3 regions of the Shewanella sp. ZOR0012 genome follow, and region 2 is predicted to be linked to each of the others. Evidence: predicted binding sites of a transcription regulator. Region 2 holds the regulator's gene; each other region holds the start of a gene.
What was found. Region 2 encodes sigma-54, which starts transcription at its own class of promoters, with help from an activator protein. Its sites were predicted from a motif close to GTTGGCACGNNNNTNGNNT; they were not measured.

Region 1 (3,287 bases), 400 kb from region 2:
ATGCGATTGATGCTGTGAACGACAGTGTGAAACACTCCCGCATCTTTCTCATCAAGCTGGTAACTCAAATCACCGTCACCCAAGTGATGAGCCGCACGCTCGAGGTGCCTCAGATTACGGATAAGTTTGTTAATGTTAAAAAATAGAATAAGGGCAAGTGCGATTAAACATAAGGTTGCAACCCAATGCGCGCTACTAAGCAAACAATAAAGGGGATATAAAAGTAAGACCATAGGAGCGAAAATAATACCATATCCCATAGTGCCCTTTTTAACAGTGGTGCTAGCCATTTTTGGCTCCTTCAAAAATGCAGTCTAACTTCAATCAATGCTAAAACGGATTAGCAAATACCTTGTTCTTGGTATCACTTAATAGTTACTACTCTTAAGACTAGTCCCGAATGAAGTAAGAAACAAAGCCCAAAAGATTGAGTTTGATAAAATTTCATCACCCGCTAAATTTGAAGTAGATCACAGGGTTAATCTTTGGTTACAAGATTGTTTTAGGACGTCGATTTTTTATTGATCAGGATCAGTATTTGCTGACAGTAAGAGCGCTAGTGTATGGATGACTTCACAAGAAAGAGGATTTCAATCATGGCATTTTGGTTAGATTTAATGTTCGGTAACCCAATTGGTTTACTTTCAATGATCGTTATCTTTAGCACTATAGGGATAATTTCTTATATCACTTGGATGTTTATCGTGAAGTCAGCGCAACAATCGTAGTTTTTGCTTCCAAATTGTTATTCTGTTCATTGTAGCTTGTAAAAATTGCACGTTGTTATGGGGGTTCCATTAACCCCCATTTTTTATGCCTGTAATTTCGCGTTAGAGCCAACGCTACACTTAAGCTGCGTGTTTACGGTTTTGAACTAAGCCATTGAGAAACTGCGGGCGCGCTTTAATCAGATGTTGCATTTCTTCTTCACTTGGTTCCCCTGCTGGTAAACGTAAAACGCCCCGATTTAAGTAGATACGTGCTTTCATCGAAATTTTATAGTCTGCTGTGGGCCCTTGGATTGCGTAATGACGTTCATTACCTAAACATTCGAGGATACACGCACTGAGCAAACTTTTTACCGCGGGTTCGTTTTGCGGCAATGTCAAAATAGTGGCTCCTTGCAAAAAGAATTCTCGTAATAATGCTCGCTCTGCACGATCCAGCAAATTAACTTTTGCTTCAATGGTCTCGGTGATGCGCTTATCACTTAAATGACGAATCGACTCATCTAATCCCAAGTTCAATAACTGAGTTAAAAAATACGCGATCGAGATAATAAGTCCAAGCCCGACAAAATGTGCGTGCTCGGGTACAAACTTATCCAGTGCCAGCAAAGTAAGAATATTTGACGGCATCGCCAATAAAACCGCACAACTCACCATTAGCCACAGCATAACCCGAAACATTACCTTCTTAGGGTTAAACAACTTCACTGAATCGAATTTGAGTTTAATCATAGTGTTATCCCAGTGACAAAAAATTGAACTTAGCCAAGACCAAGCAAGTTTGATGCCATTGCTTTGTTCAATATTGAGGGATTTTTCACTGGGATAACATGCGAAATTTTTTAAGCTTGAGTCTATGCTTATAAGCATCCAACTTGCTATCAGATAAAGATTATTTAAGATGCTGACATTCTTCAGTCAATTTATAAAAAGCCCGATTGGTAGGCACCTCACCTTGTCAATTGTGCTATTCAGCTCCTTAATCACGCTAATGACGACAGCCTACCAACTCATTAGCGATTATCGGGGCGATGTTAGTCGGATTGATCGGGTATTTTCTAATATCGAGAAAGCTAACCTCGATGTATTAGCTGCAAGTATTTGGGTAATAGATGAAAGACTGATTAACACCCAACTGAATGGTCTCATCCAACTACCTGATATTAACTACATTTCAATCAAAGATGATAGTGGCCAGTCGTGGAACGGAGGAACCCCAAAACCAACTCATACTTTAAATAAAATCTTTCCTCTGGTGTATAAATCACCGACCGACAATATCAACGTTGGTACTTTAGAAGTACAAGTAGACATGGATGCCATTTATGACCGCCTTTACGATAAAGCCATCCTTATTTTACTCTCCAATGGCATAAAAACCTTCTTAGTCGCTGGATTTATTCTATTTTTAGTCTGGTACAACATCACTAAACATCTCGATAAACTCAGTAAATACTGCAAACGGATTAACTTAGACGCGGACTTCGAACCCCTTCAATTTGAACGTAAGGAGAAAATCGATGAGTTTAAACAAGTTGCTGATGCGATTAACAGCATGCAAGGGCAACTTCGCAGCTCATTTGAAGCACTGAAAAGTTCTAAAGCCGAGTTACAAACAGCATTAGAAGATAGAGAGCGTTTACTGAAACTCGAACGTAGTTATAAGGAAGAACTAGCAAGACAAGTTAAAGAGCGAACCCAAGAGTTAGAGCAATCCTTAGCCGCTCTAAAGCGCGCACAACAGGTGTTAGTTGAACAGGAAAAAATGGCCGCCTTAGGAGGGTTAGTGTCTGGTGTGGCGCACGAAATTAATACCCCCATTGGTATTTGCTTAACGGCGGCCAGCGCGCAATTAAACCATATAGAAGAACTCATAGAGCTTATCCATAGTGAGCACGCGACACTCGACGAAATCAATGCGATTTTGGACGAGTATCAACAAAGCTGTGAGCTTATAGTTCGTAATATCACCAAAGCCAGCAGCCTAATTCAAAAATTCAAGACTATTGCTATCGACCGCAGCCACGAAGAGCATCAGTGCATCAATCTGCAAAGGCAGCTTAAAGAGATTTTAGCGTCTAGCTTGATAATGCATCCTAAACTCAACGCAAAAACCGACCTACAAGTCGATCCCAACTTAAATATTCAAACTAATGTGAGTCTATTAAACCAAATCGTCAGTAATATATTGTCCAACGCTTATACCCATGCATTTCAAGACCGAGAAGATAATCAGATACAAATCTCCGCCAGTATTGAGCAGGGTTTTGTGAATATCAGCATCCAAAATAATGGCGTCGCAATCCCCCCCGAAGTCGCTGAACATATGTTCGAGCCTTTCTTTACCACCAATAGAAGTAAAGGCGGCACAGGATTAGGTTTATCCGCCGCCTTTAATGCAGTCACCTTGTTAAAAGGTTCAATGAGCTATCAAGCAGACTCTTCACTTGGCGGCGCGCAATTTAACATTCGCATTCCTCTTAACCAATGCGATGCGCCTAAGATAACCACTCACCACGAGTTCACTATTTGAAAATATTTAGAACAATAAAACATACA
Region 2 (3,287 bases):
ACTGCAAACCCGTAAAGAGCTCAATAGTGACCAGCGCGAAGAAGCACTAGAGCAACTGCTAGAAGAGTTCCATATCACCCATATTCGTGACAGCCAAGGCATGTCCTTATCGGGCGGTGAACGTCGCCGCGTCGAAATTGCCCGCGCCTTAGCGGCCAACCCCAAGTTTATTCTGCTTGATGAGCCCTTTGCGGGCGTTGATCCGATCTCCGTTATCGATATCAAGAAAATTATCGAGCAGCTTAAGAGCCGAGGCCTTGGAGTACTTATCACAGACCACAATGTGCGCGAGACCTTAGACGTCTGTGAACATGCTTACATTGTGAGTCACGGTAATCTTATTGCCGAGGGCACACCCGCAGAGATCTTAGACAATCAGCAAGTTAGGGCTGTGTACTTAGGTGAACAATTCAGGCTATAGTTACTAAAACAAAGCTAATAAGCCTTGAATTTGAGAGCGCTAGGCTCCATCCATATGATATCAAGCGACCTAAACTCACAATAATAACCTAGGGATCAGCGGTAACATGAAAGCGTCACTCCAGCTCAAACTGGGTCAACAGTTAACCATGACGCCACAACTTCAGCAGGCCATTCGCCTGCTGCAACTGTCGTCATTGGAACTGCAACAAGAAATCCAGCAAGCCTTAGACTCTAATCCTCTTCTCGAGCTGGAAGAGGAGCAATTTGACGCGCCTAGCGAACGTAAGCAAGATATCGCCGATACCGACTTTAGCGAAACGACTGCCCAGCCACAGGAACAAGATAATTCCACCGTGGACATTGCCGAGTCGCTGACCAAAGAATCTCTGCCCGAAGAGTTACCCATGGATACCACTTGGGATGAAGTATTTACCGCATCGCCAAACTCAGGTTCTGGCGCCAGCCGTGAAGATGACATGCCCTTCCAAGGGGAAACTAGCGAGGGGTTGTACGAACATTTAGAATGGCAAAAAAACCTCACACCCTTCTCTGAAACCGATTTAGCCATTGCCACCGCGATTATTGATGCCATTGACGATCAAGGTTATCTCACTCAAAGCACTGAAGATATCCTCGAAGCCATGGGCAATCCCGAGATTGAACTCGACGAAGTTGAAGCCGTGCTCAAGCGTATTCAACATTTCGACCCCGTTGGTGTCGCGGCAAGGGATTTAAGCGAATGTTTACTGATCCAGCTATCTCATTTTTCGCCTGATACCCCTCACATCGAAAACGCCCGCATGCTGATCAAAGATCATTTAGATCTGATCGCCGCTCGCGACTTTAGGCTGTTAATGCGTAAGACCAAACTGAAAGAGGACGAGTTAAGGGACAGTATTGCGCTGATCCAAACCTTGAACCCTCGTCCCGGTTTACTCATCACCCCTGTCGATGAAGAATATGTGATCCCCGATGTATCGGTGTCGAAGAAAAACGGCCGTTGGGTGGTCGAATTAAACCCTGACTGCATGCCAAAAATCAACGTAAATCAGCAATATGCAGCAATGGCCCGAAGTTCAAAAAATCAAGCTGATAGCCAATTTATTCGTGGCCATCTGCAAGAAGCCAAGTGGTTTATTAAAAGCCTTGAAAGCCGTAACGAAACACTGCTCAAGGTGGCAAACTGCATAGTGCAATACCAACAGGGTTTCTTCGAATACGGTGAAGAAGCCATGAAACCTATGGTCCTAAACGATATCGCCGAGGCGGTAGAGATGCATGAGTCCACCATTTCACGGGTGACCACACAAAAATACATGCATACCCCAAAAGGACTTTTTGAACTAAAATATTTCTTCTCAAGCCACGTCGGGACGGATGATGGCGGTGAGTGCTCATCCACAGCAATCAGAGCTTTCATTAAGAAACTGGTTGCAGCGGAAAACCAGAAAAAACCATTAAGCGACAGCAAGATGGCTCAACTTCTGGCAGAACAGGGAATTAACGTTGCGCGCAGAACCATTGCGAAGTACCGAGAAGCGATGCTTATTCCCCCTTCCAATCAGCGTAAAAGTTTATAGCCTATTGTGAGTATCGGAGGACGTTTCTATGCAAATAAACCTAAGTGGACACCATATCGAGATTACTGAATCGTTACGGGCATATGTTGAGGAAAAGTTTTCAAAACTTGAACGTCATTTCGAACAGATCAATAATGTGCACGTTGTGCTCAATGTTGAGAAAATGCAACAGATTGCCGAAGCGAGAATCAACCTCACCGGTGGTGAAGTCTTCGCGACTTCAGAGCATGCAGATATGTATGCTGCCATAGACGTCCTGATTGATAAACTTGATCGTCAGGTTATTAAACACAAAGAGAAGTTAACAAAACACTAGCAATGGAACTTCGTACCATACTGCGGCCGGAGTGCACAACCTGCGCCACTCCGGGCAGTAAGAAAAAGGTACTGGAACTCATCAGCGACTTAGCCGCTGCCCAGTACCCCACCCTCTCATCTCAAGAGATCTTCGAAAGCCTCGTGGCGCGCGAAAAGATGGGTAGCACAGGTATAGGTAACGGTATCGCCATTCCACATGGTCGATTAACCGATATAACACAACCCATAGCGATATTGATAAAATGTGAGGAGCCGATAGCCTTTGATGCTATCGATAAACAACCCGTCGATATTTTATTTGCACTACTCGTGCCTGCCGACCAATGTCAGCAGCACCTAAGTACCTTGTCATGCATGGCTGAAAAGCTCAGTGACAAGCAAATATTAAAACAATTGCGCAAGACGCATGATGAAACGGAACTCTATCAGGTAATCATTGGATGAAACTGGTCATAGTGTCAGGGCGTTCAGGCTCAGGCAAATCGGTCGCACTTAGAGTGCTTGAAGATCTCGGCTACTATTGTGTCGATAATTTGCCTTTGCCTTTGATTGGCAGTTTGCTTGAACAGCTCAAAGGCAGTAACGATCTCGTTGCTATCAGTGTTGACGTGCGCAATTTACCAGAGCAAGACAAAGTGCTGGTTAAACAGCTTGCCAGCCTGCCTACGGGCACTGAACTCACCAGCTTCTTCTTAAACTCCAGCGATAAAGTGTTGCTCAAACGCTACAGTGAAACGCGGCGCTTACATCCCTTATCTAAGAGCCGAGTGTCACTGCAAGAAGCCATCAAGCTTGAAGGCAAATTGCTCGAGCCGCTGTCACAGCAGATGGATCACTATATAGATACCTCGAATCTGAATATCTATGAACTCAGCGACCAAGTGCGGCAAATACTCCTTGGCAGTGTCGATAAGGAACTGGTGATCAACTTCGAGTCCTTCGGTTTTAAGCATGGTATGCCGACCG
Region 3 (3,287 bases), 770 kb from region 2:
CTTCAACATTACCAGCGGCACACACAGTGTCAGAAATCTTCAGCTCGCCTAAACCAGTAATCGCTACGATGTCGCCCGCGTTTGCAACGTCAACTTCGGTACGCTCTAAGCCCATGTAACCTAATACTTGGCCCATTTTACCGTTGCGTACTTTACCGTCAGCACCAATTACGCTCACTTGTTGGTTAGCTTTGATGCTACCACGCTTGATGCGACCAACACCGATTACACCTACGTAAGAGTTGTAATCAAGCTGAGAAATTTGCATCTGGAACGGACCTTCAGCATCTGCTGCAGGTGGAGATACTTTTTCAATGATAGTCTGGAACAGTGGCGTCATATCTTCACTGACGACATCCGGATCTAAAGTTGCAAAACCGTTTAATGCAGAAGCATAAACGATTGGGAAATCTAATTGCTCGTCAGTCGCACCTAAGTTATCGAACAGGTCGAATACTTGGTCGATAACCCAATCAGGGCGTGCACCAGGGCGGTCAATCTTGTTGATAACAACGATTGGCTTTAAGCCTTGGGCGAACGCTTTCTTGGTTACGAAGCGAGTCTGTGGCATTGGACCGTCAACGGCGTCAACCAGCAGTAATACTGAGTCAACCATAGACAGAACGCGCTCAACCTCACCACCGAAGTCGGCGTGGCCTGGGGTGTCTACGATGTTGATGCGGTAGTCGTTCCACTTGATGGCAGTGTTCTTTGCCAGAATCGTGATTCCACGCTCCTTTTCAAGATCGTTGGAGTCCATCACCCGCTCAGTAGCTTCTCCCCGGGTCTCAAGGGTTCCTGATTGCGACAGCAGCTTGTCAACCAGGGTCGTTTTGCCATGGTCAACGTGCGCAATAATGGCGATGTTACGTAAATTCTCTAGCACAGATAAACCTCTTACCATCAAACAAAATTAGGGATATTACAATATTCGTTACAGCAATCTACGTTGAGTCGCCATAAAAAAGCGTGACATTCTACTCCAGAGCGGCCATATCGCACAGGATTATTTTTGAACACTTATAAAACTATTTTTTGGGGCCTATGCTAACGAATCAGTTATGGCGATAAGGCAAATAACCCAAATGCACCGTTAACGCGCAGACAATTGCCACGTTATCTCGAACTCAATACGACTAACCAGCTGAAATTACTATTTTTCACTGGAATGTCATTGCAGACTATGCGCTCAAGGCCGCCATAAGTATAGCGAATAACCCCAATTCGGCAGCCCCGTTTTTTCGTCCAAACACATCAGTATGCCAAACCGCTACCTAAGTATTTTCTCTATAGCCTAAATAAATGGCTTTAGACGCAGTTTCAATAAACTCTATTCCCACCTAAGAACAACAAGACTAATCAATTGATTTTTAATGATAAGAAATGAAAACAAGCCAAAATCATTATCAGAAAAACAGCTTAGCATCTCACTGTTTTGTGACATTATGGCGAGCACTGAAAACAGTGAGCTTACGCGGTTATCTAGACTTATTTATATGCTAAATTCATTCTGTTTTGCTGAGCCTAATGGATAGTAACAGGCTAACAGCGAGTATGCTGCTCAGCTTGAATATGGATATGAATTAACCAAGCAAGCCGATGCTCATCGTCACTGCACTAAAATGGGGGGCGAATGGCGCGCACCAAAATGGATGAATGCACCAAAATACCACATCAAAACGCACCAATAAGGTGCAACACAGAGTTAAAGATAGTGCGATAAAACACATATTCATTAATTATCAACAAGTTAAATTGTTGGCATAGATATCGCTTTATAGCTAGTAAGTTTTGCTCAAGCACAACTTGAGTTAAAAGATTATAGAAGGGACATCCCTTTACCCTACCGGAGACTTGAGAATGTCAGTTGAATCAGTTTTAAAGCAACTTGAAGAATTAGAAGTTAAGTTTGTTGATTTACGTTTTACCGACACCAAAGGTAAAGAGCAGCACGTATCTATCCCAGCTCATCAGGTAGACGCTGACTTCTTCGAAGACGGTAAAATGTTTGACGGCTCGTCAATCGCTGGCTGGAAAGGCATTAACGAATCAGACATGGTACTGATGCCAGACCCAACTACGTTCGTACTGGATCCATTCACCGAAGAAACCACTGCGCTGATCCGTTGTGACATTCTCGAGCCAGGCACTATGACTGGTTATGACCGCGACCCACGTTCTATCGCGAAAAAAGCGGAAGAATACTTACGCTCTACCGGTATCGCTGACACTGTATTAGTTGGACCAGAACCAGAATTCTTCCTGTTCGACGATGTCCGTTTCGGTACTGACATGTCTGGTTGTTTCGTGAAAATCGACGCTAAAGAAGCGGCATGGAACTCTGGCACTAGCTACGAAGGTGGCAACACTGGTCACCGTCCATTCGTGAAAGGCGGTTACTTCCCAGTAGCTCCTGTTGACTCATCACAAGACTTACGTAGCGCTATGTGTTTAGTGCTCGAAGAAATGGGTCAAGTGGTTGAAGCTCACCACCATGAAGTGGCGACTGCGGGTCAAAACGAAATCGCAACTCGCTTCAATACCCTGACTAAGAAAGCGGACGAAATCCAAATTCTGAAGTACGTAGTACACAACATGGCTCACGCCTACGGTAAGACTGCGACTTTCATGCCTAAGCCAATCGTTGGCGACAACGGTAGCGGTATGCACGTTCACCAATCTCTGGCGAAAGATGGCGTAAACCTGTTCGCAGGCGACAAATATGCTGGTTTAAGTGAAACTGCACTGTACTACATCGGTGGTATCATCAAGCACGCTCGCGCACTGAACGCTTTCACTAACCCAAGCACTAACTCTTACAAGCGTTTAGTACCACACTTCGAAGCGCCAGTGATGTTAGCTTACTCAGCACGTAACCGCAGCGCTTCAATCCGTATTCCAGTGGTACCAAGCCCTAAAGGTCGTCGTATCGAAACTCGCTTCCCAGATCCACATGCAAACCCATACTTAGGTTTCGCAGCACTGCTGATGGCGGGTATCGACGGTATCCAAAACAAGATCCATCCAGGCGAAGCGATGGATAAAGACTTGTACGATCTGCCAGCGGAAGAAGCGGCTGAAATCCCACAAGTAGCGACTTCATTAGAAAACGCCCTTGAAAACCTGCAAGCTGACCACGAGTTCTTAACTCGCGGCGGTGTATTTAGCGAAGATTTCATCCAGTCTTACATTGCACTGAAATCTGCAGAAGCTGAGCGTGTAAGCCGTACAACTCACCCATTAGAGTTTGAAATGTACTACAGCCTGTAATGGCTAGATGCATGCAA

Region 1: L976_RS19120 (superinfection exclusion B family protein) is a predicted target of sigma-54. The motif match lies at 1,502-1,520, and genes of this name have one in related genera.
Region 3: glnA (glutamate--ammonia ligase) is a predicted target of sigma-54. The motif match lies at 1,758-1,776, and genes of this name have one in related genera.

What each region holds. Positions count from the first base shown of each region.
Region 1 covers NZ_JTLE01000094.1:3,975,239-3,978,525, reverse strand. The annotation lists gene L976_RS19125 (bacteriohemerythrin) at 1-290, opposite strand, end outside; gene L976_RS22490 (DUF3149 domain-containing protein) at 597-728, shown strand; gene L976_RS19120 (superinfection exclusion B family protein) at 849-1,460, opposite strand; gene L976_RS19115 (sensor histidine kinase) at 1,630-3,261, shown strand.
Region 2 covers NZ_JTLE01000094.1:3,574,600-3,577,886, reverse strand. The annotation lists gene lptB (LPS export ABC transporter ATP-binding protein) at 1-421, shown strand, start outside; gene L976_RS17275 (RNA polymerase factor sigma-54) at 528-2,003, shown strand; gene hpf (ribosome hibernation promoting factor) at 2,032-2,319, shown strand; gene ptsN (PTS IIA-like nitrogen regulatory protein PtsN) at 2,322-2,765, shown strand; gene rapZ (RNase adapter RapZ) at 2,762-3,287, shown strand, end outside.
Region 3 covers NZ_JTLE01000094.1:4,340,216-4,343,502, reverse strand. The annotation lists gene typA (translational GTPase TypA) at 1-886, opposite strand, end outside; gene glnA (glutamate--ammonia ligase) at 1,861-3,270, shown strand.